One region of the Streptomyces sp. GB4-14 genome, then DNA from elsewhere that is predicted to be linked to it. Evidence: riboswitches for the same ligand, from Rfam matches in the RefSeq annotation. Region 1 holds a riboswitch; the other holds the start of a gene.
What was found. Region 1 has a riboswitch for glycine ahead of gcvT (glycine cleavage system aminomethyltransferase GcvT). Riboswitches for the same ligand answer to the same signal wherever they lie in the genome.
Positions count from the first base shown of each region.

Region 2: another riboswitch for glycine. It lies ahead of gcvP (aminomethyl-transferring glycine dehydrogenase); the one in region 1 lies ahead of gcvT (glycine cleavage system aminomethyltransferase GcvT).

Region 1 is NZ_RZHO01000002.1:1,729,524-1,744,124, forward strand. It holds gene ELQ39_RS08885 (ABC transporter ATP-binding protein) at 1-350, opposite strand, end outside; gene ELQ39_RS08890 (ABC transporter ATP-binding protein) at 347-1,348, opposite strand; gene ELQ39_RS08895 (ABC transporter permease) at 1,355-2,314, opposite strand; gene ELQ39_RS08900 (ABC transporter permease) at 2,316-3,320, opposite strand; gene ELQ39_RS08905 (ABC transporter substrate-binding protein) at 3,428-5,098, opposite strand; gene ELQ39_RS08910 (enhanced serine sensitivity protein SseB C-terminal domain-containing protein) at 5,532-6,314, opposite strand; gene ELQ39_RS08915 (enhanced serine sensitivity protein SseB C-terminal domain-containing protein) at 6,420-7,196, opposite strand; gene ELQ39_RS08920 (AAA family ATPase) at 7,248-7,916, opposite strand; glycine riboswitch at 8,139-8,238, shown strand; glycine riboswitch at 8,239-8,362, shown strand; gene gcvT (glycine cleavage system aminomethyltransferase GcvT) at 8,436-9,554, shown strand; gene gcvH (glycine cleavage system protein GcvH) at 9,678-10,055, shown strand; gene glyA (serine hydroxymethyltransferase) at 10,070-11,329, shown strand; gene ELQ39_RS08940 (L-serine ammonia-lyase) at 11,496-12,863, shown strand; gene ELQ39_RS08945 (glycoside hydrolase family 25 protein) at 12,967-13,524, shown strand; gene ELQ39_RS08950 (SDR family oxidoreductase) at 13,662-14,450, opposite strand; gene ELQ39_RS08955 (nuclear transport factor 2 family protein) at 14,489-14,601, opposite strand, start outside.
Region 2 is NZ_RZHO01000002.1:5,723,558-5,738,158, reverse strand. It holds gene gcvP (aminomethyl-transferring glycine dehydrogenase) at 1-1,794, opposite strand, end outside; glycine riboswitch at 1,969-2,064, opposite strand; gene ELQ39_RS27425 (PRC-barrel domain-containing protein) at 2,178-2,552, shown strand; gene ELQ39_RS27420 (DNA polymerase IV) at 2,788-4,194, opposite strand; gene ELQ39_RS27415 (MerR family transcriptional regulator) at 4,260-4,943, opposite strand; gene ELQ39_RS27410 (bifunctional nuclease family protein) at 5,132-5,605, opposite strand; gene ftsR (transcriptional regulator FtsR) at 5,709-6,452, opposite strand; gene ELQ39_RS27400 (FHA domain-containing protein) at 6,492-7,415, opposite strand; gene ELQ39_RS27395 (DUF881 domain-containing protein) at 7,477-8,505, opposite strand; gene ELQ39_RS27390 (small basic family protein) at 8,511-8,843, opposite strand; gene ELQ39_RS27385 (DUF881 domain-containing protein) at 8,840-9,742, opposite strand; gene ELQ39_RS27380 (mannose-1-phosphate guanyltransferase) at 9,862-12,357, opposite strand; gene ELQ39_RS27375 (CDP-alcohol phosphatidyltransferase family protein) at 12,471-13,079, opposite strand; rRNA gene rrf (5S ribosomal RNA) at 13,189-13,305, opposite strand; rRNA gene ELQ39_RS27365 (23S ribosomal RNA) at 13,395-14,601, opposite strand, start outside.

The DNA of each region.
Region 1 (14,601 bases):
TCGGACAGGATCGACTCGATGTTCTGCCGCGGGTTGAGCGAGCCCAGCGGGTCCTGGAAGACCATCTGGAGCCGGCGCCGGAAGCGGCGCATCTCCTCGCCGGGCAGCTTCGCCAGGTCGGTGCCGTCGAGGACGACGGAGCCCTCGGTGATGTCCACCAGCCGCAGCACCGACCGCCCGAGGGTGGTCTTGCCGCAGCCGGACTCGCCGACCAGACCGTAGGTCTCACCGGCCTCGACCTTCAGCGACACCCCGTCCACGGCGTACACATGGCCGACCGTGCGGTCGAACAGGAGGCCCTTCTTGATGGGGAAGTGGACCTTGACGCCGTCCAGTTCGAGCAGGCTCATGCGGGGACCTCCTCGGCCTTCGCGTCGTCGAGTACGGGGTTGACGCACCGCACCTGGTGACCGGCCGCGCGGGGCTCGCCGAGCTGCGGGGTGCCGGACAGGCAGCCCATCTCGTACCGGTCGCAGCGGGGCGCGAAGGCGCAGCCGTCGGCCCAGGCGATGCGGTCGTTGATCGAGCCGCGGATGGGGTTGAGCGGCTCGCCCCGGGGCGCGTCGAGCCGCGGGATGGAGCCCAGCAGTCCGTGCGCGTAGGGGTGGGTGGGGTGGGCGAACAGCTCGCGGCGCCCGGCGGACTCCACGACCTTGCCCGCGTAGAGCACGTTGACCTGGTCGCAGAGGCCGGCGACCACGCCGAGGTCGTGGGTGATCATCAGCAGGGCGGTGCCCTCCTGGTCCACGAGCTCCTTGAGCAGCTCCAGGATCTGCGCCTGGATCGTCACGTCGAGCGCCGTGGTGGGCTCGTCGGCGATGAGCAGGCGCGGGGCGCAGGCCACCGCCATGGCGATCAGCGCGCGCTGGCGCATACCGCCGGACAGCTGGTGCGGGTACTCCTTGAGCCGCCGGGTCGGGTCGGGGATGCCGACCCGGTCCAGCAGGTGGGCGGCCTCCTTGCGGGCGGCCTCGCCCTTCATCCCGCGGTGGCGCTCCAGGATCTCGGTGACCTGCACGCCGATCGGGACGACCGGGTTCAGCGAGGACAGCGGATCCTGGAAGATCATCGCCATCTCGCTGCCGCGCAGGTCGCGGCGGGCGGACGGGCTCATCGTGAACAGGTCCGTGCCGTCGAACTCGGCACGGCCGCCGATGGTGAGACCCTTCGCGGGCAGCAGGCCCATCAGGGCCAGGGAGGTGACGGACTTGCCGCAGCCGGACTCGCCGACCAGGCCCACGACCTGGCCCTGGTCGACCTCGAAGGAGACGCCGTCGACCGCCCGGGACGCCTTGCGGCCGCGGCCGCCGAAGGTGACGGTCAGTTCGTCGACAGTGAGCAGAGACATGGTGGTTCAGCCCCTCAGCTTCGGGTCGAGGGCTTCCCGCATGGCCTCGCCGAGGAGGGTGAAGCCGAGGGCGGTGATGATGATGCCGACGGCGGGGTAGACCGCCATCATCGGCGCGTTGTCGAAGAAGCGCTGCGCCTGGGCGAGCATGACGCCCCACTCGGGGATCGCCGGGTCGGGGTTGCCGAGACCCAGGTAGGACAGTGCGGCCGCCTCGATGATCGCCGTGGCCAGGGAGAGCGTGGCCTGCACGATCACCGGGCTGAGCGAGTTCGGGATGATCTGCGAGGTCACGATGCGGCGCTTGCGCACGCCCAGCGACTGGGCGGCGAGCACGTAGTCCGCGCCGCCCTGGGCCAGCATCGAGCCGCGCAGCAGACGGGCGAACACCGGCACCTGGACCACACCCACCGCGATCATCACGGTGGTGAGGGACTGTCCCATGACGGCGGCGACGGACACCGCGAGCAGCAGCGACGGCAGTGCCAGCATCATGTCGATGAAGCGCATGATGACGGAGTCGACGCGCTTGCCCGCCTCGCCGCCGAGGGTCGCGGCCGCACCGGACAGACCGCCGATCAGGAAGCCGGCGACCAGGCCGATCAGGGTGGAGACGACACCGACGAGCAGGGTCTGGCGGGCGCCGACCAGCATGCGGGAGAACATGTCCCGGCCGAGGTGGTCGAGGCCGAACCAGTTCTCGCCGCGCGGGCCGACGAACTTGCCCTGGTTGGGGAAGACCTCGCCGCGCCAGGTCTGGGCGGTCGGCGCGTACGGGGTGAGGTACGGGCCGACGATCGCGATCACGACGAAGACGGCGATGATGACCGCGCCGATGATCGCCATCTTGCTGCTCTTGAGGCGGCGGAACGCCTCACGCCACAGGCTGGCGCCGGTGCTGGTCTCCTTGGTCGCGGTGAGTTCCGCGAGGCGCTGGATCTTGTCGGTCTTGGTGGCGACGCTCATGTCAGTGCACCCGCACTCTCGGGTCGATGAGGCTGTACGCCAGGTCCACCAGCAGGTTGATCAGGACGTACACCATCGCGATGAACATGATGAACCCGACGAGCACGGGGTAGTCGCGGCCGTCGATCGCGGTCCGGATGAAGGAACCGATGCCTCCGAAGGAGAACACCGACTCGGTCAGGACCGCGCCGGACAGCAGGGAGCCCGTGAGCAGGCCGACCGCGGTCACCACGGGGAGCATCGCGTTGCGCAGCACGTGCCGGCTGCGGACGACGCTCCGCTTGAGGCCCTTGGCCTCGGCGGTGCGCACGTAGTCCTCGTCCTGCACCTCGAGCACGCTGGCGCGGGTCATGCGGACGATGACCGCGAGCGGGATGGAGGCCAGGGCGACGGCGGGCAGGATCAGGTGCATGATCGCGTCCCAGGACGCGTCGAACTCCCCGGTGAGGATGCCGTCGAGGACGGCGAAGCCGGTCACGTCCGTGGCGTTGATGCCGGTGTCCTGGCGGCCGTAGCTGGGGAAGATCCCGAGCTGCACGGCGAAGATGCCCTTGAGGATCAGCGCGAGGAAGAACACCGGGATGCAGATGCCGACGAGCGAGCCGGAGACCGCGGTGACGTCGAGCCAGCCGCCGCGGTTGCGGGCGGCGAAGTAGCCGAGGGGGACGCCGACGGCCACCGCGATGAGGATCGCGAGGAGGGACAGTTCCACGGTCGCGGGGAAGCGCAGGACGAACTCGTCCCACACCGGCTGTCCGGTCTGGGTGGACGTGCCGAGATCGAGCTCGGCGATGCGCTTGAGGAAGCGCCAGTACTGGACGTAGACGGGCTGGTCCAGCCCGAGCGCACGGTTGATGCGCGCCACTTCGGCCTCGGTGGCCTTCTCCCCCAGGATCGCTGAGGCGGGTCCACCGGGCAGCCGGTCGAGCCACAGGAAGAGCAGAACCGACAGGCCGAGCAGCGTGGGTATGAGCTGGAGCAGTCTTCGTACGACGAGACGCAGCACCCCGCTTGCCCCTTTCTTGCGTGTTGTCTTACATGAACGGACCCGCCCGGCCGCCGAGTTGCGACGGCCGGGCGGACCCCCCCGTTATCGAATTCCTGCCGGTTCGCCTACTTGAAGGAGGCTTCGGCGAAGACTTCCTGCGTCAGCGGCGACACCTTCGGCGGGTTGACGTTCTTGCCGAAGGCGATGGCCGGCGGGGACGACGAGATCGGGACGCCGGGCAGGTAGTCCATGATGACCTCGTTGGCCTTCTGGTAGGCCGCGGTGCGCTCCTCGGCCTTGCCCATCTTCGAACCGGCGTTCACCGCGTCGAAGACCTTCTTGTCCTTGAAGCCCCACTGCTTGTCGAACCCGGCGAACCAGGTGCCGATGAAGTTGTAGCCGTCGTTGAAGTCACCGGTCCAGCCGAGCATGTGCAGGGCGCAGGAGCCGGCCTCGGTGGCGTCCAGGTAGTCCGGGGCCCACTTCATGGCCTTCGGCTTGACCTTGATGCCGGCCTCCTCGAGGTCGGCCTTCATCAGCTCGAACAGGTCCTGCGGGGCAGGCATGTACGGGCGGGTGACCTCGGTCGGGTAGCAGAACTCGATCGTCAGGTTCTGCGCGCCGGCCTTCTTCAGCAGCTGCTTCGACTTGGCCGGGTCGTGCGGGTACTGCGTGACGTTCTTGGAGTAGCCCTGGATGGTGTCCGGCATGAACTGGTCGGCCACCTTGCCGCCCTCGGGCAGCTGGGTCTTGACCAGGTTCTCCTTGTCGATCGCCTGCGCGATCGCCTGGCGGACCTCCTTCTTCTTCAGGGCCGGGTTCGCCGTCTGGCTCATGCCCACGTAGAAGAGGTTGAAGACGCCACGGGTCGGGACGACGTAGCCCTCGTTCTCGAGGGTCTTGACGTCGGCCGGGGCGACGAGGTCGTAGCCGTCGATGTCACCGGCCTGGAGCGCCTGGCGGCGGCCTTCCTCGGTGTCGATCGTGCGGAAGACCAGGTTCTTGATCTTGGCCTTCTCGCCCCAGTAGTCGTCGAAGCGCTCGAGGGTGACTTCCTTGTTGCCCTTGTTCCACTTGACGATCTTGTACGGGCCGGTGCCGGCGACCGTGCCGGCCTCCTGGCTGTACTTGGGGTACGTGATGGCGTCGCCCTTGGCGGTCGCCTCCTGCTTCTCGTACTCCTTGATCGCCTTCGGCGAGTGGATGGCGAGGGCGTTCAGCGAGAAGCCGCCGGGGAGGTTCGCGGAGGGCTTCTTGACCTCGATGACGGCGGTGTGCTCGTCCTTCGCGGTGCAGCTCTTGTAGTTCGCCTCGGGCGTCTCCGGGTCCTCGTTCTTCGCGAACCCGCCCATGATGGTCTGCCAGTAGTAGGAGACCGCGCTCGACTGGTAGGTGCCCTTCCAGTTGAACCAGTGGTCGTAGTTGGCGCAGACCGCGGCGGCGTTGAACTCCTCGCCGTCGTGGAACTTCACGCCCTTGCGGAGGTTGAAGGTCCAGACGGTGCCCGCGTCGTTGCTCGACCAGGTCTCGGCGAGGCCGCCGACCAGCTTGGTGCCGCCCGACTCGTGCTCGAGGAGGGCCTCGAACGCCTGGCGGGTCACGCGGAAGGTTTCACCGTCACTCGCGAGGGCAGGGTCCAGGGATCCCGGGTCGCCTGCACCGGCGAACACGAAGGTGTCCTTCTTGCCGCCGCTCTCGTTGTCGCTGTCCCGCTCGCTGGCGCAGCCCGTGGCGATCAGACCGACCGCGACCGCGGCCGTGATCGCCCGAGCGGCTCGGGTCTTGAATATGCGCATACTGGGGCCACTCCGGGTCCGCTATGTGGATGCATCTTGACCGGCCGAACACTACAGACGTTCGCAGTGAGTCAGGAACAGTCCGGATAGCGGTGATACCTACCTGAGATCTGAACAGTCGACATAAGGGACTGTTCCGGCATCTTCGCGCGATGATTTAACACCGGGGACACAAACGAAGGTGCCTCAAGTGCCTTTCACGGGGCCTCGGATGACGTGATGACGCGGTGAAACCGCAGGTGACAGGGGGTTAGCGACAGGTAGCTGATCGCATTCGACGGAATCTGACGCAAAATCAGCGGCGGACGGGTCAGGACAGGACTCGCAGCGACTTCCCCTTGTCCACATGCTGGACGTCGTGACACTGCGTCACCATGCGCGAGACCCCCGGCGGCCGAGGCGCCGTGCCGGGGACCTCGGGAAGACGTACCGGTCAGAGGCGGTGTGCGGGCGGGTAGCCGTAGCCCGTGGCGGGGGCCGGGGCGTGCGCCTCGCGGTCGTAGAACGGACGCCCGTTGACGCGCAGCCACATCGCCACCGGGTCGTGCTCGTCGGACAGGGCGACGGTGGAGACCGGCAGCCCGTCGGGCACCGCGGACAGCGACTGCCGCATCATCTGCCGCACCGACTCCACGGCGGGCGGCGAGGTGTCGTACACGTCCAGGCCGATGGCGAGGTACGGGGCGCCCAGCGCGGGCTGCACCCAGGCGCGGCGCAGCGCGCGCACGGCCGGGGTGCGGTGGGCGTTCTGCGCGAGGAGGGCGTAGAACTGCGGGATCTCGATGGCCGGTTCGGACAGCCGCAGCGGTCCGGCGGGCTGCTGGTCGAGTCCGCCGGCGATGCGGCGCAGGTCGAGCCAGGGGATGCCGACGCCGCCGCCCGGCGCGTGCGGATTGAGCCAGAGGCCGTAGCGGTCCGGGTAGAGGGCGCGGGCCACCTCGAGCCCGTCGACCACCTCGTACGAACGGTTCCAGCCGCTGGCGGACAGCTCCTGGGCGGAGGTCACGCAGGGCGCGTAGCCGTGCCCTTCGACCTCCATGGTCCCGTACTGGGCGTCCGGCGAGCCGGCCTGGCCGTGCCAGAGCAGCATCCAGACCCTGCCGGACGAGGGGGTGGCGAGGGCGCGCAGCAAGGCCTCGTAGGCGTCGTAACGCCCGGGCGTCACCTGGCGCAGCATGTGCTCGACCTGTCCGGCCGCCGCGGTGCCAGCGCTCACTTGTATCGCCCCTCCGTACAACACCCTGCCGGCCAATGCTCCTAGCTTAAGCCGACGGTCTCCGGGGGTCTGCTGTCAGTGCGCGGAAGGCGGGCGGCGGCGGCGTCACGCACGCTGGTAGAAGGGGCGGACCTTGGCGCGCAGCCAGTCGGCGACCGGGTCCTGGGCCACGTCGAGGACGACGAGGTTGACCGGCCAGCGGGCGGGGCTGCGGCCCAGCGCCCGGCCGAGGGCGTCCAGCGGCAGCGCGCGCGGGTCGCCCTCCCAGTGCAGCAGCTCCACGCCGACGAACAGCACCGGGTCCGCCGTCTCGATGGCGGCCAGGCAGCGGCGGGCGGTCGCCACCACACCGAGGGCGTCGAACTCCTGCGAGGCGGCGGCGAGGAAGTCCACCGGGTCGTCCTGCCAGTCCGGTTCGAACAGCCGGACGCGGCCGCCGCTCGCCGGGCCGTCCAGCGGGGAGCGCCCGGCCCGGCACAGCTCGGCCACCGCGGCCGGCGGCAGCGGGACGGCGACCGTGCCGCCCGGGTTGACCACGATGCCGGCCTGCGGGGGCAGTCCGCGGGCGAACTCCACGGCGGGCGCGATGGTGCAGCCCATGTGGGAGCCGACGACCTGGCGGAACTGCTCCTCGGAGCTGAAGACCGGCACATACGCCTGGCCGTCCAGTTCCATGGTGGGCAGGTCGAGGGGGCCGCTGTGCGGGCCGCCGCCGTTCGGCAGGGGCACCCAGACGAAGCTGCGGCCGAGGACCTCGACGATGCGGGCTCCCGCCGAGGGGACGCCGAGGGAGGCGGAGAGCGCCTCCTCCAGTTCGTTGCCGGGCCACCCGCCGTGCGGGTGGAAGTGCGTCCGCTCCGGGTTGTCCGCCGGGAAGTCCATCTGTCGCCCACCGTCTGCCTGATGCCGCTGCTTGGCGGAAAGGCTAGCCGGTCAGCCGGTGAAGCCGATCCGGCGCAGGGCGTTCGCGGCGTCCCGGTCGACGAGCACCGCCGAGGCGCAGCCCTCCGGCACCCGGCCCGACTCCACCGCCTCCAGCAGCCGCCCGCAGGCGGTGCGGTGCCGGCGGAAGGCGTACCGCGAGACGCCCCGGCCGCGCTCCAGCTGCCCGGCCAGTGCCTCTTCGGGCGGGACGTCGAGGAGCAGCAGGTGCAGCGCGGCCCCGCGGCGGCGGGCCTCGCGGGCCAGCCAGCGCCGCACCCAGGTCTGGGTGCCGCAGTCGTGCACGACGACCGGCCGGCCGGAGCGCAGCACGCGGCGCAGTCCCGCGTAGTGGGCGAGCCGGACCAGGGGGCGGTAGAGGGCGTACGGCAGCAGGCGGGGCATGCGGCTGTCCCAGCGGTCACGCGCGTCCTGGGAGTCGACGCGGTCGTCGTGCACCGTGCGCCGCATCAGCGTGGACTTGCCGCTGCCGGGCAGTCCGGTGACGACGACGAGGTCGCGGGGGCCGAAGAGCAGGGCGCGCGGGCTGCGTCCTGAGCGGGCGCGCAGATCCTGGACGAGGGGGGCGGGCGCCGCGTCGCGGGCGCCGTGGGCCCGGTGCGCGTGCTGCCGCGGCAGCGCGACGCCTGTGGTGCCGGCGTACGCCGTGGGCCTGTTCACCGTGGTCGTCCTCCCCTGGGGCCGGATATGGAGGTCCGATCCCCGCCGCGTGTAAAGAGAAGGTAATGCCAGGTCGCTCTCGGTCGCGTACTCATTCCGGTACAGGCCTGTCACAGCTCCCTGTGACCGAGCCTGCACGAGCCGTGCACCCCCGGCAAGGGCCCCCTGCCGGTGTCCCACGATGCGTGCAATGATGTGCGCGCCAACTGCATACCGGCCGTTTGAATCCGCGCGGGAGAGTCCCCGGCACCTGTGCCGCCGGGGCGCCGAAGGAGCAAGTCCCTCCCTTGAATCTCTCAGGCACCGTTACCGCGCGGGCGAGGCACATCTGAAAAGCGGGCCGCCGTCGCAGTGCTGCGGTGGTCCCACCCAAGGTGCAAGTCCTGATCGCCGTGTCGCCGGTGGTCATGGCGAACCTCTCAGGTTCCGATGACAGATGGGGAGGAAACGACCTCGCCTTCCCCCACGCTCGAATGAACTCGCGCGGGAGGGACACCCATCGCCTTGGGAGACCGACCGATGAGCAGTAACGAACCCCGCCGTACCGCGCTCGATGCCCTGCATCGGTCGCTCGGCGCGACGATGACCGACTTCGCCGGCTGGGACATGCCCCTGCGCTACGGCTCCGAGCGCGACGAGCACAACGCCGTGCGCACGCGGGCCGGCCTCTTCGACCTCTCGCACATGGGCGAGATCACGGTCACCGGCCCGCAGGCCGCCGCCCTCCTCGATTACGCGCTGGTGGGCAACATCTCGGGCGTGAAGCCGGGCCGCGCCCGCTACACGATGATCTGCCGTGAGGACGGCGGCATCCTGGACGACCTGATCGTCTACCGCCTGGGCGACACCGAGTACATGGTGGTGGCCAACGCCTCCAACGCCCAGGTGGTGCTGGACGCGCTGACGGAGCGGGCCGCGGGCTTCGACGCCGAGGTGCGCGACGACCGCGACGCGTACGCGCTGCTGGCCGTGCAGGGCCCCGAGTCCCCGGCGATCCTGCGGAGCCTCACCGACGCCGACCTGGACGGGCTGAAGTACTACGCCGGCCTGCCGGGCACCGTGGCCGGGGTCCCCGCGCTGATCGCCCGCACCGGCTACACCGGCGAGGACGGCTTCGAGCTGTTCGTGAAGCCGGAGCACGCCGTGGAGCTGTGGCAGGCGCTGACGAAGGCGGGCGAGGGCCACGGGCTGGTCCCGTGCGGCCTGTCCTGCCGGGACACGCTCCGCCTGGAGGCGGGCATGCCGCTGTACGGCAACGAGCTGAGCACCTCCCTCACGCCCTTCGACGCCGGTCTGGGACGGGTGGTGAAGTTCGAGAAGGAGGGCGACTTCGTGGGCCGCGCCGCCCTCGCCGAGGCCGCCGAGCGTGCCGCGAAGAACCCGCCGCGCGTCCTGGTCGGCCTGGTCGCCCACGGCCGCCGGGTGCCGCGCGCCGGGTACGCCGTGGTCGCCGGCGGCGAGAAGATCGGCGAGGTCACCTCCGGCGCCCCCTCCCCCACCCTGGGCAGGCCGATCGCCATGGCCTACGTCGACGCGGGCCACGCGGAGCCGGGCACCGAGGGCGTCGGTGTGGACATCCGCGGCAGCCACGAGCCGTACGACGTCGTGGCGCTGCCGTTCTACAAGCGGCAGAAGTGACACCGTCGTAGCCGGCCTCCGGCCGGCTTTCACGCGTCCGCGGCACGGGGGTCCCACCCGTCCGGCCGCTTCGCGTGCCCTCCCCGTCATCAGCAGTTTCCCGCGTACAGGAGAATTCAGGCCATGAGCAACCCCCAGGACCTGCGTTACAGCAAGGAGCACGAGTGGCTGTCGGCCGCCGAGGACGGCGTGTCGACGGTCGGCATCACGGAGCACGCGGCCAACGCGCTCGGCGACGTGGTCTTCGTCCAGCTCCCCGAGGTCGGTGACACGGTGAGCGCGGGCGAGACCTGCGGCGAGCTGGAGTCCACCAAGTCCGTCAGCGACCTGTACTCCCCCGTCTCCGGCGAGGTCACCGAGGTCAACGAGGACGTGGTGAACGACCCGGCGCTGGTGAACTCGGCCCCCTTCGAGGGCGGCTGGCTGTTCAAGGTGCGGGTCACCGACGAGCCGGCCGACCTGCTGTCCGCCGCCGAGTACGACGCGTTCGTCGCGGGCTGAGGAGCCGTAGCCGCATGTCGCTTCTGAACACGCCCCTGCACGAGCTCGACCCGGCGGTGGCCGCCGCGGTCGACGCCGAGCTGCACCGGCAGCAGTCCACCCTCGAGATGATCGCCTCGGAGAACTTCGCCCCGGTCGCGGTCATGGAGGCCCAGGGCTCGGTGCTGACCAACAAGTACGCCGAGGGCTACCCCGGCCGCCGCTACTACGGCGGCTGCGAGCACGTCGACGTGATCGAGCAGATCGCCATCGACCGGGTGAAGGAGCTGTTCGGCGCCGAGCACGCCAACGTCCAGCCGCACTCGGGCGCCCAGGCCAACGCGGCCGCGATGTTCGCGCTGCTCAAGCCGGGCGACACGATCATGGGTCTGAACCTCGCGCACGGCGGGCACCTGACCCACGGCATGAAGATCAACTTCTCGGGCAAGCTCTACAACGTGGTCGCGTACCACGTGGACGACACCGGCGTCGTGGACATGGCCGAGGTCGAGCGCCTGGCCAAGGAGAACAAGCCGAAGCTGATCGTCGCCGGCTGGTCGGCGTACCCGCGCCGGCTGGACTTCGCCGCGTTCCGCCGGATCGCGGACGAGGTCGGCGCCTACCTCATGGTCGACATGGCGCACTTCGCCGGTCTGGTCGCCGCGGGCCTGCACCCGAACCCGGTGCCGCACGCCCACGTCGTGACCACCACCACGCACAAGACCCTCGGCGGTCCGCGCGGCGGTGTGATCCTCTCCACGGCCGAGCTGGCCAAGAAGATCAACTCCGCCGTGTTCCCCGGCCAGCAGGGCGGCCCGCTGGAGCACGTGGTCGCCGCCAAGGCGGTCGCCTTCAAGGTGTGCGCCTCGGAGGAGTTCAAGGAGCGCCAGCGCCGCACGCTGGAGGGCGCCCGCATCCTGGCCGAGCGTCTGGTCCAGGACGACGTGAAGGCCGTGGGCGTGGACGTGCTGTCCGGCGGCACGGACGTGCACCTGGTCCTGGTGGACCTGCGGAACTCGGAGCTGGACGGCCAGCAGGCCGAGGACCGGCTGCACGAGGTCGGGATCACCGTCAACCGGAACGCGATCCCGAACGACCCGCGCCCGCCGATGGTCACCTCGGGTCTGCGCATCGGCACGCCCGCCCTGGCCACCCGCGGCTTCACGGCCGAGGACTTCGCCGAGGTCGCCGACGTGATCGCCGAGGCGCTGAAGCCGTCGTACGACGCCGAGGCGCTCCGGGACCGGGTCGCGGCGCTGGCCGCGAAGCACCCGCTCTACCCCGGTCTGCGGTAGTTCCGTCCGCTTTTTTCACGGACGCACGGGGCATCGCGCACACTGGGTCGGTGGGCGCGGTGCCCCGCACCATGCAGCGCATGAACGATTCAGCACCCCACCCGTCCCACTGAACCGCCCTTCCCCGGTGGACAGCGTCGTCCGCCGAACCCTGAGGAGTCCTCCCGTGGCCATCTCGGTCTTCGACCTGTTCTCGATCGGCATCGGCCCGTCCAGCTCGCACACGGTCGGCCCTATGCGGGCGGCCCGGATGTTCGCCCGGCGACTGCGCAACGAGGACCTCCTGGCCTCCGTCGCCTCGGTGCGGGCGGAGCTGTACGGCTCCCTGGGCGCCACCGGGCACGGCCACGGCACGCCCAAGGCGGTGCTGCTCGGCCTGGAGGGCGACTCGCCGCGCACGGTGGACGTGGAGTCGGCCGACGAGCGCGTCGAGAAGATCAGGGAGGGCGGGCGGCTGCGGCTGCTCGGCGAGCACGAGATCGGCTTCTCCTTCGACGACGACCTGGTGCTGCACCGCCGCAAGGCGCTCCCCTACCACGCCAACGGCATGACGCTGTGGGCGTACGACTCCTCCGGCGCGGAGCTGCTGGCCAAGACGTACTACTCGGTGGGCGGCGGTTTCGTCGTCGACGAGGACGCGGTGGGCGCGGACCGGATCAAGCTCGACGACACCGTGCTGAAGTACCCCTTCCGCACCGGTGACGAGCTGCTGCGGCTCACCAAGGAGACCGGCCTGTCGATCTCCGCGCTGATGCTGGAGAACGAGCGCGCCTGGCGGTCCGAGGAGGAGATCCGCGAGGGGCTGCTGGAGATCTGGCGGGTGATGCGGGCCTGTGTGGAGCGGGGCATGTCCCGCGAGGGCATCCTGCCGGGCGGGCTGAAGGTCCGCCGCCGTGCCGCCACCACCGCACGCAAGCTGCGCTCCGAGGGCGACCCGCAGGCGCTCGCGATGGAGTGGATCACCCTCTACGCGATGGCGGTGAACGAGGAGAACGCGGCCGGCGGCCGGGTCGTCACCGCCCCGACGAACGGCGCGGCCGGCATCATCCCGGCCGTGCTGCACTACTACATGAACTTCGTGCCGGGCGCCGACGAGGAGGGCGTGGTGCGCTTCCTGCTCGCGGCGGGCGCCATCGGCATGCTCTTCAAGGAGAACGCCTCCATCTCCGGCGCCGAGGTCGGCTGCCAGGGCGAGGTGGGCTCCGCCTGCTCGATGGCGGCGGGCGCGCTCGCTGAGGTGCTGGGCGGCTCCCCGGAGCAGGTGGAGAACGCGGCCGAGATCGGCATGGAGCACAACCTTGGCCTGACCTGCGACCCGGTCGGCGGCCTGGTGCAGATCCCGTGCATCGAGCGCAACGGCATGGCCGCGGTGAAGGCGGTGACCGCCGCCCGGATGGCGATGCGCGGCGACGGCTCGCACAAGGTGTCCCTCGACAAGGTCATCAAGACCATGAAGGAGACCGGCGCGGACATGTCGGTGAAGTACAAGGAGACCGCGCGGGGCGGGCTCGCGGTGAACATCATCGAGTGCTGAATCGAGTGCCGAGAAGGCCGCGCCGAACAGGGCTTTGCGTCAAGCAGGTTGAATCAGGGAACCATCAGATCCCGTCCCCACGGCACCACACGGGAGAACCTGCATGCTGCGTGGCATCGACGTCAGTTCCTACCAGTCCTCCTCGTACGACACGGACGGCCTTTCCTTCGTCTTCGTGAAGGCGACGGAAGGCCGTTCGTACGTGAATCCGAAACTGGCCGCCCAGACGAAGAGAGGGCGGGACGCCGGTCTGGTGGTCGGGTTCTACCACTTCCTCTGGCCGGGGAATCTCACCGAACAGGCCGAGTACTTCGTCGCCAAGGCGCCCGAGCGGCGGGGCGACATCCTCGCGGTGGACTGGGAGACCACGGGGGACGGCTCGCACGCGAGCAATTCCGAGAAGGACCGCTTCATCCGCAAGGTCAAGGAACTGCGCCCCCACCACAAGGTCGTCCTGTACTGCAACCGCCATTTCTGGCTGAACCACGACACCACGTCCTACGCGGGCGACGGCCTCTGGATCGCCGACTACGCGACCACCGCCGGGAAACCGCGGATCAAGGCGGACTGGCGTTTCCACCAGTACACCGACGACCCGCTGGACAAGAACGTGGCGGACTTCTCCGGCGAGTCGGCGCTGCGGGAGTGGGCGGGGGCCTGACGGTCAGGCCCGTTCCGGCCCCGCGCTTCCACCCGGCGCTGCGGCGTTTCCCCATGGCACCGACCCCGGTCCGGAGCCGCGGGGCGCGATCCCGGCGACCGCTGTCCGCGCGTGGTCACGCGGAGCCGGTGCCCGGCTCAGACGGTCGGGACGGTGCCGCCGTCGATCACGTACTCGGCTCCTACGATCGCCGAGGCGCGGTCCGAGACCAGGAACCCGGCCAGGTCCGCGATTTCCTCGGTGTTCGCGAACCGTCCCAGGGGTACTCCTCCGAGCGAGTCGTAGATGGTCTGCTTGGCTGCTTCACGTGTGAGTCCGTTGCCCTCGGCGATCCGGTCCACGAATCTCTCGTAGGCTTCCGTCTCGATTCCGCCGGGGCTGATCGCGTTGACCCGTACGCCGCGGGGCGCGAGTTCATTGGCAAGTCCCTTGCTGTATGTGCGCAACGCGGCCTTCGCTGCTGCGTAGGCCAAGGACGCCTCGTACTGGGGCAGCTCCCGCTGGATCGAGGTGAAGTGCAGCACCACGCCCGACCCGGACGCGATCATCGCCGGGAGGAGGGCACGGTCCAGCCGCACCGCTCCCAGGAGGTTGAGGTTCAGCTCGGTGAGCCACTGGTCGTCGGTGATGGCCGCGAATCCACCGGACGGCGTCGACGCGCCTCCGACGACGTGCACCAGGATGTCGAGTGCGCCGCCGGCTTCCGCGATGCGGGCCGCCACGGCGTCGGTGCCCTCCGTCGTCAGCATGTCCGCTTCGATGAACCGGTCGGGGTGCTCGTACCCGTCGGGCATCGTTCGTGCCGTCACGTAGACGTCGGCGCCCATCTCTCGCAGTCTCTCTGCGACGGCCTTGCCCGAGCCCTTCGAACCGCCCGTGACGAGCGCCCGGCGACCGTCGAGCCGATCGCGATCTGAACTGGACATTCTTCTCTCCACTGAAGGTCGGGGTGGCGTGGGTCCGGTCAGGCCGGGTGGTTGGCGATGACGAGTTCGGCGATGAGGCCGTCGCGCAGCGCGAACCGGTAGTCGAGTTCGGCGATGCCACCCGGGAAGGTGCCTTCGAGCCGCACGGTCA
Region 2 (14,601 bases), 4.0 Mb from region 1:
CACGGTGCGCTGTTCGTCGCCGTTGGCGCGGTGGTAGCCGCGGACGGCGAGCAGACCGGCCAGCTCGCCCTGGGATCCGGCGTTGGGCTGGAGGGACACCTTGTCGTAGCCGGTGACCTCGGCGAGACGTTCCTCCAGCTCGCGGATGAGCGTGAGGTAGCCCTCGGCCTGCTCGGCCGGGACGAACGGGTGCAGCTGACCGAACTCGGGCCAGGTGACCGGCTCCATCTCGGTGGTCGCGTTGAGCTTCATGGTGCAGGAGCCCAGCGGGATCATGCCGCGGTCCAGCGCGTAGTCACGGTCGGCGAGGCGGCGCAGGTAGCGCAGCATGGCCGTCTCGGAGCGGTGCTGGTGGAAGACCGGGTGGGTGAGGTAGTCGTCGGTGCGCAGCAGCGCGTCCGGCAGGGCGTCCTGCGCGGAGGGGTCCAGGGCCTCGACGTCGGCCTCGACGCCGAAGGCGCGCCACACGGCGGCGAGCTGGTCGCGGGTGGTGGTCTCGTCGCAGGCGACGGAGACCGTGTCGGCGTCGACGAGGCGCAGGTTGACGCCGTTGTCGCGGGCGGCGGCGACGACCTCGGCGGCCCGCCCGGCGACCCGCACGGTGAGGGTGTCGAAGTAGGAGCCGTGGACGACCTCGGCGCCGCCGGAGCGCAGGCCCTCGGCGAGGATCGCGGCGTAGCGGTGGGTGCGACGGGCGATCGTCCGCAGGCCCTCGGGACCGTGGTAAACCGCGTACATGCCCGCCATGACGGCGAGCAGCACCTGCGCGGTGCAGATGTTGCTGGTGGCCTTCTCCCGGCGGATGTGCTGCTCACGCGTCTGCAGCGCCAGGCGGTACGCCTTGTTGCCGTCGGCGTCGACGGATACGCCGACGAGGCGGCCGGGCAGACTGCGGGCCATCTTGTCCTGCACGGCCATGTAGCCGGCGTGCGGGCCGCCGAAGCCCATGGGGACGCCGAAGCGCTGCGTGGTGCCCACCGCGATGTCCGCGCCCAGCTCGCCGGGGGACTTCAGCAGGGTGAGGGCGAGCAGGTCGGCGGCGACGGTGACGAGCGCGCCACGCTCGTGCGCCTGGTCGATGACCGGCTTGATGTCCCGGACGGCGCCGGACGCCCCCGGGTACTGGATCAGGACGCCGTTGATCTCACGTCCGTCGAGCTCGGCGGGGATGCCGTCGCTCAGATCGGCGACGACGACCTCCACGCCGGTCGGCTCGGCGCGGGTCCGTATGACGGCGACGGTCTGCGGCAGGGCGTCCGCGTCGACCAGGAAGAGGCCCTTCTTGTTCTTGCCCATGCGCCGGGACAGCGCCATCGCCTCGGCGGCGGCGGTGCCCTCGTCCAGCAGGGAGGCTCCGGACGTGGGCAGGCCGGTGAGGTCGGCGACCATCGTCTGGAAGTTCAGCAGCGCCTCGAGCCGGCCCTGCGAGATCTCCGGCTGGTACGGCGTGTAGGCCGTGTACCAGGCGGGGTTCTCCATGACGTTGCGCAGGATGACCGGCGGGGTGAAGGTGCCGTAGTAGCCCAGACCGATCATGGAGCCGAGGACCTGGTTGCGGCCGGCGAGGGCGCGCAGCTCGGCGAGCACCTCGGCCTCGCTGCGGGCGCCGGGCAGGTCCAACGCGTCGGCGTTCTTGATCACGTCGGGCACGGCGGCGGCGGTCAGCTCGTCGAGCGAGCCGTAGCCCACCTGGGCCAGCATCTTCGCCCGGGCCTCGTGGTCGGGGCCGATGTGGCGCTGCTCGAAGGGAATTCCCTGTTCGAGCTCGGAGAGCGGGGTGCGGGGGGCAGTCATTGAGGAGGCCTCCTGGTCCGACGACCTTCGAGGGGCACCACGGCGCAGGTGCCCGGACGGCCTCCCCCTCTGTCATCTCAACCTGAGAGTTTCACCGGGACGCCGCTGGCGGTCCGGTTTTCACCGTCGGTGAGAGCGGAAGCCGTCGACACCCGCCCTGCTTTCCAGAGTGACCTCGTCCGTGCGGTACGTGTGCCTGAGAGATTCCGGGGAGGATTTGCTCCTTCGGCGCCTCCGGTGGTGCCTGGAGGACTCTCCCGCACGGGGTCAGCGGCCGTTGCCAGCGTACCAGCGAGGTTCGGACCCCCGCCTTCGAGTGGCCGTTCCGCGGATTGTGCCTTTCTGTAGTGCTATCGGATGAGTTTGCTACGAGTGGAGGGCCCGTGCAGACGGACATCGACCCGCGTCACCTCATCGGCCGCAAGGCGTACGACCGCAACGGCACCCGCATCGGCACGATCGACGAGGTCTACCTCGACGACGCCACCGGCGTGCCGGAGTGGGCGGCGATACGCACCGGCCTGTTCAGCCGGGACGCCTTCGTGCCCCTGGAACCCAGCGAGCTGATCGACGGGGCCCTGCACGTGCCGTTCGAACGGACTCTCATCAAGGACGCGCCGGACTTCGGCGTCGGCCGCCATCTGTCCCCGGAGCAGGAGCTCCAGCTGTACCACCACTACGGCCTGGACGTGGGCTCCCCTCCCCCGCTCCCGGACCGCGACTTCGGCAAGCTGGCGGGCCAGGAGGAACACACCTGACGCCCCCCGGGGGGGCCACGGTCCCTCAGGTGCGTCCGCCCCACAAACCCGGGACCGGCCCGCGGCGCTTCGCAGGACCGGCGCGGCTCCCTCGGGCCGTGTCTCACGGCGAGCCGCCACGGCGCAGCCTGCGCGGTGGGACCGTCTCGCACGCGGCGAGTTGGGACCGCCTGCACGGGCACGCCGGGCGCCCCACCGCAGCAACGGGTTCCCGGCGCGGGCCCGGCCCGCGCCCTCAGGCTTCCGGTGGCCGGGGCGGAGGAGGCAGCATCTCCGGGGGTCCCATCGGCTCGGGCAGGGCCGGCGGCGCCTCCACCAGCGGCAGCGGATCCGCTGCTTCCAGCGCCGGGTCGTCGACGCGGAACGTCTTCACCCGGCCGGGCGCCGAGCCGGGTGTCTCGAACCGGACCGTCACGCGGCCCAATCCGCTGCCCTGCACCCACCCGTGCCCGTACTCGGTGTGCCGGACGTCGTGGCCCGCGGGCCAGCGCCGCTCCACCGGGACCTCCGGACGCCGTTCGGGCGCGGGCTCGGACTCCTCGCCCTCGGCGACCTCCTCCCCCGCACCGCCCGCCGCCTGGGCGAACAGGTCCTCCTGCGTGTAGTCGGCCAGCCCGCTGACGCCGACGCCGAGCAGTCGTACGCCGCCCGTGGTGTCCACCGAGTCCAGCAGCCGCGCCGCCGCCTCCCGGACGACGGCCGGGTCGTCGGTGGGGCCGCGCAGCGTCTCGGAGCGGGTCAGCGTGGAGAAGTCGTACCGCCGTACCTTCAGCACGATGGTGCGTCCGGACAGCCCCGCCCCCCGCAGCCGGCGCACGCAGCGGTCGGCGAGCCGCTGCACCTCCAGGCCGACCCGCACCCGGTCGTGGATGTCCACGTCGTACGTGTCCTCGACGGACACCGACTTGGTCTCGCGCTCGGCGACGACGGGCCGGTCGTCCCGGGCCAGCGCCATCGCGTACAGCGCGTGTCCGTGGGCCTTGCCCAGCAACCGCACCAGCTCGTCCTCGCCCGCCTCGGCGATCTCGCCGACCGTGTGGATGCCGGCCCGCCGCAGATGGTCGCCGGTGGCGGGCCCGACGCCGGGAAGGGTCCGCACCGGCATCGGTTCGAGCATCGCCCGCTCGGTGCCGGGCTCGATGACGACCAGCCCGTCCGGCTTCGCCTGCTCCGACGCGATCTTCGCCAGCATCTTGGAGGCGGCCAGCCCCACGGAGCCGGTCAGACCGGTGACCGCGCGGATGTCCGCGCGCAGCTTCGCGCCGGCCAGCCGCGCCGACCGCTCGTCCCACGCCGTGCCGCCGGCCTCCAGGTCGACGAACGCCTCGTCGAGGCTGAGCGGCTCCACCAGGGGCGAGAGGGCGCGCAGCAGTGTCATCACCTGGTCGCTGATCGAGCGGTACAGCGCGAACCGGGGCACCAGATACGCGGCGTTCGGCGCGAGCCGCCGGGCCTGGGACATGGGCATCGCGGAGTGCACACCCAGCACACGCGCCTCGTAGGAGGCAGTGGCGACCACGCCTCGGGGCCCGAGTCCGCCCACGATCACGGCCTTGCCGCGCAGACTCGGCTTGGACGCCTGCTCCACCGAGGCGTAGAAGGCATCCATGTCGAGATGCAGGATCGTGGGAGCGGATCTCACATCTTCGATGCTGCCCTACGCCACTGACAACGTCCTCGTCGGGCCGGGCCCCGCGCGGCGCGGACTCAGACCGCGCGGTTCCTGCGCCGGGCCAGCTCGTCCATCGGGTTGTGCCCGATCAGGGTCTCCCCCGTGTCGACCCGCTCGCCGTGCAGCTGCGACAGGGCGCTCTCGACATCCCGCCACACCACGCCGACGGCGATGCCGAAGACGCCCTGACCGCCCTGGAGCAGGGCGTGGACCTCGTCGGGCGACGTGCACTCGTAGACCGTGGCGCCGTCGCTCATCAGCGTCATGCGCTCCAGGTCGCTGAAGCCGCGCTCGCGCAGGTGCTGGACGGCGGTGCGGATGTTCTGCAGGGACACGCCGGTGTCCAGGAACCGCTTCACGATCTTCAGCACGACGACGTCGCGGAAGCTGTACAGCCGCTGGGTGCCGGACCCGTGGGCGGGGCGCACGCTCGGTTCGACCAGCCCCGTGCGCGCCCAGTAGTCGAGCTGGCGGTAGGTGATGCCGGCCGCCGCGCAGGCCGTGGGCCCCCGGTAGCCGATCTCCTCGGACGCCATGGCCACCGCCCCTCCACCGCCCGGCACAGCCGCCGGTCGCTGCGGAGCGGGATCGATCGCACCGCCACGCGCGGGATGGCCCCCGCCCGAGCGGAGCGGAGAGCTCTGGGGAGGATACGGCCCGCCCGCCCCGAAAACGCGTCCGGGGGCACCCCCAGCCGTACCGTCGCCGCTGCTTCTCACGCCGACCTCCGTCCTTGACCTGCCTCCTCGACGGTAGGCAGTCACCAAGGGTGCGTCAACGATCGCCACACTCGGCACGCCGAGTGATAATCACCCTGAGAGTGGTTTCCCGTGCCCCGTCCCGGGGAAAGGCTAGCCGAATGTCCTCGGCGCGGACCGCGACCGGCGCCGAGGCCCCGGGAAACGGCTCACTGGTTGCTGGTCCCGAAGTCCTCGGGCGAGATCTGGTCGAGGAACTCGCGGAACTTCTCCACCTCGTCCTCCTGCTCGTCCGGAATCGCGATGCCGGCGTCGTCCAGCACCGTGTCGCTTCCGTAGATCGGCGTTCCCGTACGCAGGGCCAGTGCTATGGCGTCGGAGGGACGGGCGCTCACCTCGACACCGCTGGCGAAGACCAGCTCGGCGTAGAACACGCCTTCCCGCAGGTCGGTGATGCGCACTTCCGTGAGCTCCTGTCCCACGGCCTCCAGCACGTCCTTGAACAGGTCGTGGGTCAGCGGCCGTGCGGGCGCCATGCCCTGCTGGGCGAAGGCGATGGCCGTCGCCTCCCCGGGGCCGATCCAGATGGGGAGGTAGCGGTCGCCGCCCACTTCACGCAACAGCACGATCGGTTGGTTGGAGGGCATTTCGACCCGGACACCTACGACATCGAGCTCGTTCACACAGCAACCCTAGGCCGTGCCCGGGACGTTTGGGTAGTCGGGCCGGGATCGGGTGGCCGATCCGGCCGCGCTGTGCTGTTCCCCGGAGGTCTCGAGGTCCTCCTCAGGGCAGCCGCACCCCGAGCGCCGACCGCACCAGCGCCGCGTGCAGCTTCATGGTCAGACCGGCCAGTTCCCTGGTGCGGTCCTCGGCGTGCGCCCTGGTCTGCGGGTTGCGGTGGCGCCGCAGCGGCGCGACGACCTGCTCCACCAGCCCGGCCTCCCGCTCGGCGGCCGCCTTCATGGCGCGCAGATGGCGGGGCTCGATCCCGTACCGCCCCAGTTCCGTGAGGAGCCCGGCGACGGTGACCGCCTCCGCGTCGTACACCCCGTCCCCGACCGGGACGAGCAGTCCGTACGACTCCCACTCGGCGAGCCGCTGCTCGTCCACGCCCGCGGCGGCGAGCAGCTGGATGCGGCCGATGCGGGCGGCGGCGGGTGTCTCCGGGGCGCCGCAGTCGGCGGGGTCCTCGCCGTCACCCGGACGGCTCAGCGCCGGCAGGGACAGGGCCTCGCCGCGCTCCATGGCAGCCAGGTGCTCGCGGATCACCTTGAGCGGCAGGTAGTGGTCGCGCTGCATGCGCAGCACATGGCCGAGGCGTTCCACGTCCTCGGCGCTGAACTTCCGGTACCCCGACGGGGTGCGGCGCGGCTCGACGAGCCCCTCCGACTCCAGGAAGCGGATCTTGGAGATGGTGACCTCGGGGAACTCCTCGCGCAGCACGTTCAGCACCGCACCGATGCTCAGCAGTCCGGTGTCCGTGACGGCGGCGCCGTGGCCGGCGCCGCCGCTCGGTGTCTGCACCATCGACCCTTCCTGGAGTCCCCGGACCGCGGCCGGGGGCTGTCAGTAGTTCTGCTGGCTCGCGTAGAAGACCAGCCGGTACTTGCCGATCTGCACCTCGTCGCCGTTGGACAGGGCGACCTGGTCGATCCGCTCGCGGTTGACGTAGGTGCCGTTGAGGCTGCCGACGTCGGCGACCGTGAACGAGCCGTCCGGGCTGCGGCGGAACTCCACATGGCGCCGGGAGACCGTCACGTCGTCGAGGAAGATGTCGCTCTGCGGGTGACGCCCGGCCGTGGTCAGGTCGCCGTCCAGCAGGAAGCGGCTGCCCGAGTTCGGACCGCGGCGCACGACCAGCAGGGCGGAGCCCACCGGCAGCGCGTCGACGGCCGCCTGCGCCTCCGGGGAGAGCGCCGGCACCTGGTGCTGGCCGGTGGCCTCGGAGTCGTAAGCCTCGAGGCCGGAGATGGAGATCGTGGACGTCGTCTCGGAAGGGCGCTCCGGGGTGACGCCCGGCTTCAGCGGCGCACCGCAGTTCGAACAGAAGCGGCTGTTCTCCGCGTTGCGGTTGCCGCACCTGGAACACACCAGGGCCATGGACGGATCCTCCTGCCGCGGCTGCCCGCCGGGGGCATGGGACGCGTACGGACCGGAGTGACCTCCGCCCGCACCTGGGCTCGACGGCTGCCCAGAACCTATGCCGCCCGACCGCGCAGGGTCAACGGAGGCCCCGCCCGTCTCGTCCCGGAACAGCGGACGCTGACCTTCCGCACCGGGCTGCGCGCGGTGACGAGCGGTCGCGCTGTCGCCGTCCTCTCGCCGCGCGCTCTTGCCGAACAACTTCCCAAACAACTTCACGGGCGATTCCCCTTGACCGAAACAGACCCGCCCGTGGGGCAGGACGAACCCTGACTGAACACATTGGCCGACCCGGACATCTTCACAACGTCCGCCTCCGCCAGACAGTTTCCACCACGCACCACCCATTCGGTGCGCCGACCCCCCGCAACCTCATGCCCTGGCCGGACAACCCCCATGCACCCCCGGTTCACCGGGAGGACGACCGAGCGTAGTCAGGCCGCTTCGGCGCTCGCAAGGCGTCCACAACGATCTTGTCCGACCGCTCCACGGTAACGGTGGCCTGTTCCTTCTCGAGCGTCTGCACCACGCCTCCGGGGATGTTGAGCGCCGGTTCCAGGTCCTGCGGCTTGCCGATGACCTTGAAACGATACGGGGACTTGATCTTGTTCCCGTCCACGGAGACTCCGCCGTCCACGTCCGACAGATACGTGCCGGCCACCACTCGCACCCCGTTCACCTGGATCGCCTCCGCGCCCGCGGCGCGCAGCTCCTGGACGGCGTCGAGCAGCATGTCCGACTCGACCGTCCCCTTCGTGTCCTCGATGGTCATCTCGATGCCGGGCCCCTGCGCGGCCACGGTGCCCGCCAGGACACCGAGTTGCCGTTCCTTCTCGATCGTCTGCCTGCGCGCCTCCTCGGCCTGGTCGGAGCTGTTCTCCAGCTCCTCCCGCTGCTTCTCGAGACCCTGTTTCTCGTCTTCAAGACGCTCGGTCCGGTCGTCGAGTTCATCGAGGATGCGCACAAGATCTTCCTGGCGTGCGCCACGGAGCGCGCTGTCGGTGTCGCTGGTGGAGGCGACCTGCACGGCGAGACCGAAACCGAGGCCGAACAGCAGCAGGGCGACGATCAGTTGCGCTCGCGTCACGCGCGGCGGCCACAGCCCGTTGACGAGCCGCCGCCGTCCGGTCAGCTCGGGCTCGCCCGGCTCGTCGGCGGCGGGCGTCCCGGACTTCTGCGGCCCACGGGGCACCTGGGACCGCGGAGAGACATGGGGCGTGTAAGCCTGGCGGGGAGCCTCACTTCCACCGGTCCTCTCGGACGCGGTCCGCGGGGCGGCCGGGGGCACTTCCGCGGGCAGCTCCCGGCGCAGCCCGGGGCGCGGCGCCGCCCCGGGTGTGGACGAGGGCCTGTCCGGGGTGGACGCGGGCGTGTCGGGGGCGGCCCGCGGCGGCGTGACCGCCGGGCGCGTCGTCTCTGGCTGTTCGCGCTCGTTCATCGGCCTCACGCCCGGAACACGTGGCGGCGGATCGCCGCGGCGTTGGAGAAGATGCGGATACCGAGGACGACCACCACACCCGTGGACAGCTGCGCCCCGACGCCCAGCTTGTCGCCGAGGAACACGATCAGCGCGGCCACGACGACGTTCGACAGGAACGACACCACGAAGACCTTGTCGTCGAAGATCCCGTCGAGCATGGCCCGCAGACCGCCGAACACGGCGTCCAGCGCGGCGACGACGGCGATCGGCAAGTAGGGCTCGACGACCGCCGGCACCTCGGGCCGGACCAACAGGCCGGCCACCACTCCCACAATGAGGCCCAGTACGGCGATCACGATGTGCCCTTCTCGGTTATCGGCTGTGCGGTTCGTACGGTCACACTCGGTGCGGCGGGCAGCCGGACGTCGTCCTCCACGGACAGGGCCGTCCGGATGCCGTAGTTCTCCTGCAGGACGTGCAGGTACACTCCGTCGGCGCTGTCCTGGAACCGGTCCCCCAGTTCTTCGCCGTCCCCCACCGCCAGGACCGTGTACGGCGGCACCAGCGGCTTGTTGTCGACCAGTATCGCGTCTCCCGCGGCCCTGATCGCCGACAGGGCGGTCAACCGCCGCCCGTTGATCGAGACGGCCTCCGCGCCGGACTCCCACAGCCCGTTGACCACCCGCTGGAGGTCACGGTCGCGGACCCGGCCGGTGTCGGCGAAACCGGACGAGGAGCGGGCGTCGCCGTCGCCGCCGTCGGCGGTGTCCTCCGCGTCGTTCACCACGAGCCGTACGCCCGGTCCGTGGACGGGCGTGGCGCCGGACAGGATGCCCAGGAGCGTCGACCGGTCGCCGCCGCTGTCCCGCAGCGCCTCGCGCTGCCGTGCGCCGACTTCCTCACGCAGTTCGTCGACGCTCTCCTCGAGCCGGTCGGCGGCCGCGGTCGCCTCGTCGATACGGTCGATGAGCTCCTCGCGCTCCTTGGCGACGACCGGAGCGGCGACCCGGGCCTGGGCCGCGCCGACAGTGACCACGCACGCGGCGAGGACGAGCCCGGCGGCCAGACCGAGCTTCGCCCGCAGGGTCCTCGGCAGGCCGGCGGTCCCCTCGCTCCGCTTCCGGGCGGCGGCCTCGGCGTAGCCGTCGTCGAGACTGTGGTCCATCACGTTGGTGATCAACGACATGGACGCGTCCGGGCGTGCGGGCCGCGCGGGTGTGCTCCGAACGGGGGGTTGCTGCGGCATGCCGCACATCGTCGCACGCCGCGCCCCCGACCTCCGAACGACCCCGGCGGCGTGCCGGACGGGCCCCTTCCGGGGCTCCGTCCGGCACGCCGCCGGTCACTGCGTCTACCGCGTGCGGATCGGCTGGGTCACCTGCCGGCGCTGTCCACGACCGCCGACCACTCGTCGAGCAGCGCCTGCGCGGAGGCGTCGTCCGGGCCCTCGGCCCAGAGGTGGGTGACGGCCTCCGCCGGGTCGGGCAGCACCATGACCCAGCGCCCGTCGGCCTCCACCACGCGCACACCGTCGGTGGTGTCCACGGAGCGGTCCCCGGCCGCCTCGACGACCCGTCGCATGACCAGGCCCTTGACGGCCCACGGGGTCGCCAGGTCCCTCTTGAGGACGTGCGCCCGCGGGATACGGGCGTCGATCTGGCTCAACGTCAGCTGGGTGCGCGCGACCAGCCCGATGAGCCGGACGAACGCCGCGGTGCCGTCGTAGACGCTGCTGAACTCGGGGACGATGAAGCCGCCCTTGCCGTCGCCGCCGAAGATCGTCCCTTCCTCACCGCCGACCCGCGTGAGGTCGTCGGGCGAGGTGGTCGTCCACTCGACCTGCGTGCCGTGGTAGGCCGCCACCTGCTCGGCGATGCGGGTGGTGGTCACCGGCAGGGCGACACGGCCGCTGCGCCGCTCGGAGGCGACCAGGTCGAGCATCACGAGCAGCGCCCGGTCGTCCTCGATGATCCGCCCCTTCTCGTCGACCAGCGACAGCCGCTCGCCGACGGGGTCGAAGCGGACGCCGAAGGCGGCGCCGGAGGACGCCACGATCTCCCCGAGCCGCACCAGGCCGGCGCGACGCATGTCGGCCGTCTCGGTGGGCCGGGACTCGTCCAGACCGGGGTTGATGGTCAGCGAGTCGACGCCCAGCTTGCCGAGCAGGCTGGGCAGCACCAGGCCGGCGCTGCCGTTGGACGCGTCGACGACGACCTTCAGCCCGGCCTCGGCGATGCCGGAGGTGTCGACGTTGCGCAGCAACGACCCGGTGTAGGAGTCGAAGACGCTCGCCGGGAAGTGCAGGTCGCCGATCTCGCCGGGGAAGGCACGCCGGTACTCCTGCCGCGCGAACACGCGGTCCAGCTTGCGCTGGCTGCCCTGCGACAGGTCGGCGCCCTGCCCGTCGAAGAACATGATGTCGACGGAGTCGGGCACGCCCGGCGTGGTGCGGATCATGATGCCGCCGGCGCTGCCCCGCGCGGTCTGCTGCCGTGCCACGGGCAGCGGCACGTTCTCCAGGTCGCGTACGTCGATGGCGCTGGCCTGGAGCGCGGAGATGACCGCGCGCTTGAGGGCCCGGGCTCCTCGGGAGTGGTCGCGGGCCGTGGTGACGGTCGAGCCCTTCTTCAGGGTTGTCGCGTAGGCGCCGGCGAGGCGGACGGCGAGCTCGGGTGTGATCTCGACGTTCAGGATGCCGGAGACGCCGCGCGCGCCGAAGAGGTGCGCCTGGCCGCGGGACTCCCAGATGACCGAGGTGTTGACGAAGGCGCCGGCCTCGATGGTCTTGAACGGATAGACCCGCACATTGCCCTGAACGATCGATTCTTCACCGATCAGGCACTCGTCGCCGATGACGGCGCCGTCCTCGATCCGCGCGGCCCGCATGATGTCGGTGTTCTTGCCGACGACACAGCCGCGCAGGTTGCTGTGCGGGCCGACGTACACGTTGTCGTGCACCACGGCCTTGTGCAGGAAGGCGCCGCTCTTGACGACGACGTTGGAGCCGACGACCGTGTGCTCGCGGATCTCCGCGCCGGCCTCGACCTTCGCGTAGTCGCCGATGTACAGCGGACCGCGGAGCACGGCGTCGGGGTGCACCTCGGCGCCCTCGGCGACCCACACGCCGGGCGCCATCTCGAACCCGTCGATGTCGACGTCGACCTTGCCCTCGAGGACGTCGGCCTGGGCCTTGACATAGCTTTCGTGGGTGCCGACGTCCTCCCAGTAGCCCTCGGCGACGTAGCCGTAGATCGGCTTGCCTTCCTTCATCAGCTGCGGGAAGACGTCGCCGGACCAGTCGACGGGAACGTCGGGCTCGACGTAGTCGAATACCTCGGGCTCCATCACGTAGATACCGGTGTTCACCGTGTCGGAGAAGACCTGGCCCCAGGTCGGCTTCTCGAGGAAGCGCTCGACCTTGCCCTCCTCGTCGACGATGGTGATGCCGAATTCCAGCGGGTTGGGCACCCGGGTCAGGCAGACCGTGACCAGTGCGCCCTTTTCCTTGTGGAAATTGATCAGCTCGGTGAGGTCGAAGTCCGTCAGGGCATCGCCGGAGATGACGAGAAAGGCATCGTCCTTCAATGCCTCCTCGGCGTTCTTGACGCTCCCGGCGGTACCGAGTGGCTTCTCCTCATTGGCATACGTGAGCTCCATCCCGAGCTCCTCGCCGTCACCGAAGTAGTTCTTGACCAGCGAGGCAAGGAACTGGACGGTCACAACGGTTTCGTTGAGCCCGTGCCTTTTGAGCAGCCGCAGCACGTGCTCCATGATCGGCCGGTTGGCCACCGGCAGGAGCGGCTTGGGCATGCTTGAGGTCATGGGGCGAAGACGGGTGCCTTCGCCCCCGGCCATCACGACGGCCTTCATGTCGGAAGCGTCCTCCTCGAAGAGACGACGGTCTGGCCGACTTCACCCGCCAGGATTGCCGCACGCTTATTCAGCGTGGGCATCGCGCGCCCCGTTGCGCGTGAGGAAGCGAGTCAATCGGCCATGGCGTCCGCACGGATCAAGCGGCGGACTTGGACCACATAGAGCACTCCTGCCCACCAATAGAGGGTTGTACCCCATCCGGCGAACGCCCAGCCGAAAATTGCAGCGAGTGACGAGATCCAACCACTACCGTCACTGAGCAGGAGCAACGGGAAGGCATACATCAGGTTGAAGGTCGCGGCCTTCCCCAGGAAGTTCACCTGCGGTGGCGGATAGCCGTGGCGCCGCAGGATGCCCACCATGACCAGGAGGACCAGCTCTCGGGCCAGCAGGGCGACGGTCAGCCAGAGCGGGAGGATCTCCCGCCAGGTGAGTCCGACCAGGGTCGAGAGAATGTACAGCCGGTCGGCCGCGGGATCGAGCAGCCGGCCGAGGCTGCTGATCTGATTCCACCGACGGGCGAGCTTGCCGTCCAGGTAATCGCTGACGCCGCTGAAGGCCAGCACCAGGAGCGCCCAGCCATCGCTCTTCGGCCCGCCGAACTCCGGCCTCAGGATCAGCCAGAGGAACAGGGGTACGCCGACGAGCCGTGCCATGCTGAGCACGTTCGGGATGGTGAGGACACGGTCTGTCTGGACCCGTGTCTCCTGGACCTCCACCCGGGATCCTCCTGTGGGAAACGTTTCTACGATGCTCCTTGACCCTACCGCAACGCGAAAAAGCTCCGGCTCTCGGGCGGGGAGCCCAAGAGCCGGAGCTTTAAAAGGAGTTCGGCGGCGTCCTACTCTCCCACAGGGTCCCCCCTGCAGTACCATCGGCGCTGTAAGGCTTAGCTTCCGGGTTCGGAATGTAACCGGGCGTTTCCCCTACGCTATGACCACCGAAACACTATGAAACTGACAACCGCACCATGCCGTGACCATGGCATGGGGTTGTTCGTGGTTTCAGAACCAACACAGTGGACGCGAGCAACTGAGGACAAGCCCTCGGCCTATTAGTACCGGTCAACTCCACACGTTACCGTGCTTCCATATCCGGCCTATCAACCCAGTCGTCTACTGGGAGCCTTACCCTCTCTAGGAGGTGGGAGTCCTCATCTCGAAGCAGGCTTCCCGCTTAGATGCTTTCAGCGGTTATCCCTCCCGAACGTAGCCAACCAGCCATGCCCTTGGCAGAACAACTGGCACACCAGAGGTTCGTCCGTCCCGGTCCTCTCGTACTAGGGACAGCCCTTCTCAAGACTCCTACGCGCACAGCGGATAGGGACCGAACTGTCTCACGACGTTCTAAACCCAGCTCGCGTACCGCTTTAATGGGCGAACAGCCCAACCCTTGGGACCGACTCCAGCCCCAGGATGCGACGAGCCGACATCGAGGTGCCAAACCATCCCGTCGATATGGACTCTTGGGGAAGATCAGCCTGTTATCCCCGGGGTACCTTTTATCCGTTGAGCGACGGCGCTTCCACAAGCCACCGCCGGATCACTAGTCCCGACTTTCGTCCCTGCTCGACCCGTCGGTCTCACAGTCAAGCTCCCTTGTGCACTTACACTCAACACCTGATTGCCAACCAGGCTGAGGGAACCTTTGGGCGCCTCCGTTACCCTTTAGGAGGCAACCGCCCCAGTTAAACTACCCATCAGACACTGTCCCTGATCCGGATCACGGACCCAGGTTAGACATCCAGCACGACCAGACTGGTATTTCAACGACGACTCCACCCGAACTGGCGTCCGAGCTTCACAGTCTCCCAGCTATCCTACACAAGCCGAACCGAACACCAATATCAAACTGTAGTAAAGGTCCCGGGGTCTTTCCGTCCTGCTGCGCGAAACGAGCATCTTTACTCGTAGTGCAATTTCACCGGGCCTATGGTTGAGACAGTCGAGAAGTCGTTACGCCATTCGTGCAGGTCGGAACTTACCCGACAAGGAATTTCGCTACCTTAGGATGGTTATAGTTACCACCGCCGTTTACTGGCGCTTAAGTTCTCAGCTTCGCCCACCCGAAAGTGAGCTAACCGGTCCCCTTAACGTTCCAGCACCGGGCAGGCGTCAGTCCGTATACATCGCCTTACGGCTTCGCACGGACCTGTGTTTTTAGTAAACAGTCGCTTCTCGCTGGTCTCTGCGGCCACCCCCAGCTCTAGCAGCAAGTGCTATCACCAGGTGTGGCCCCCCT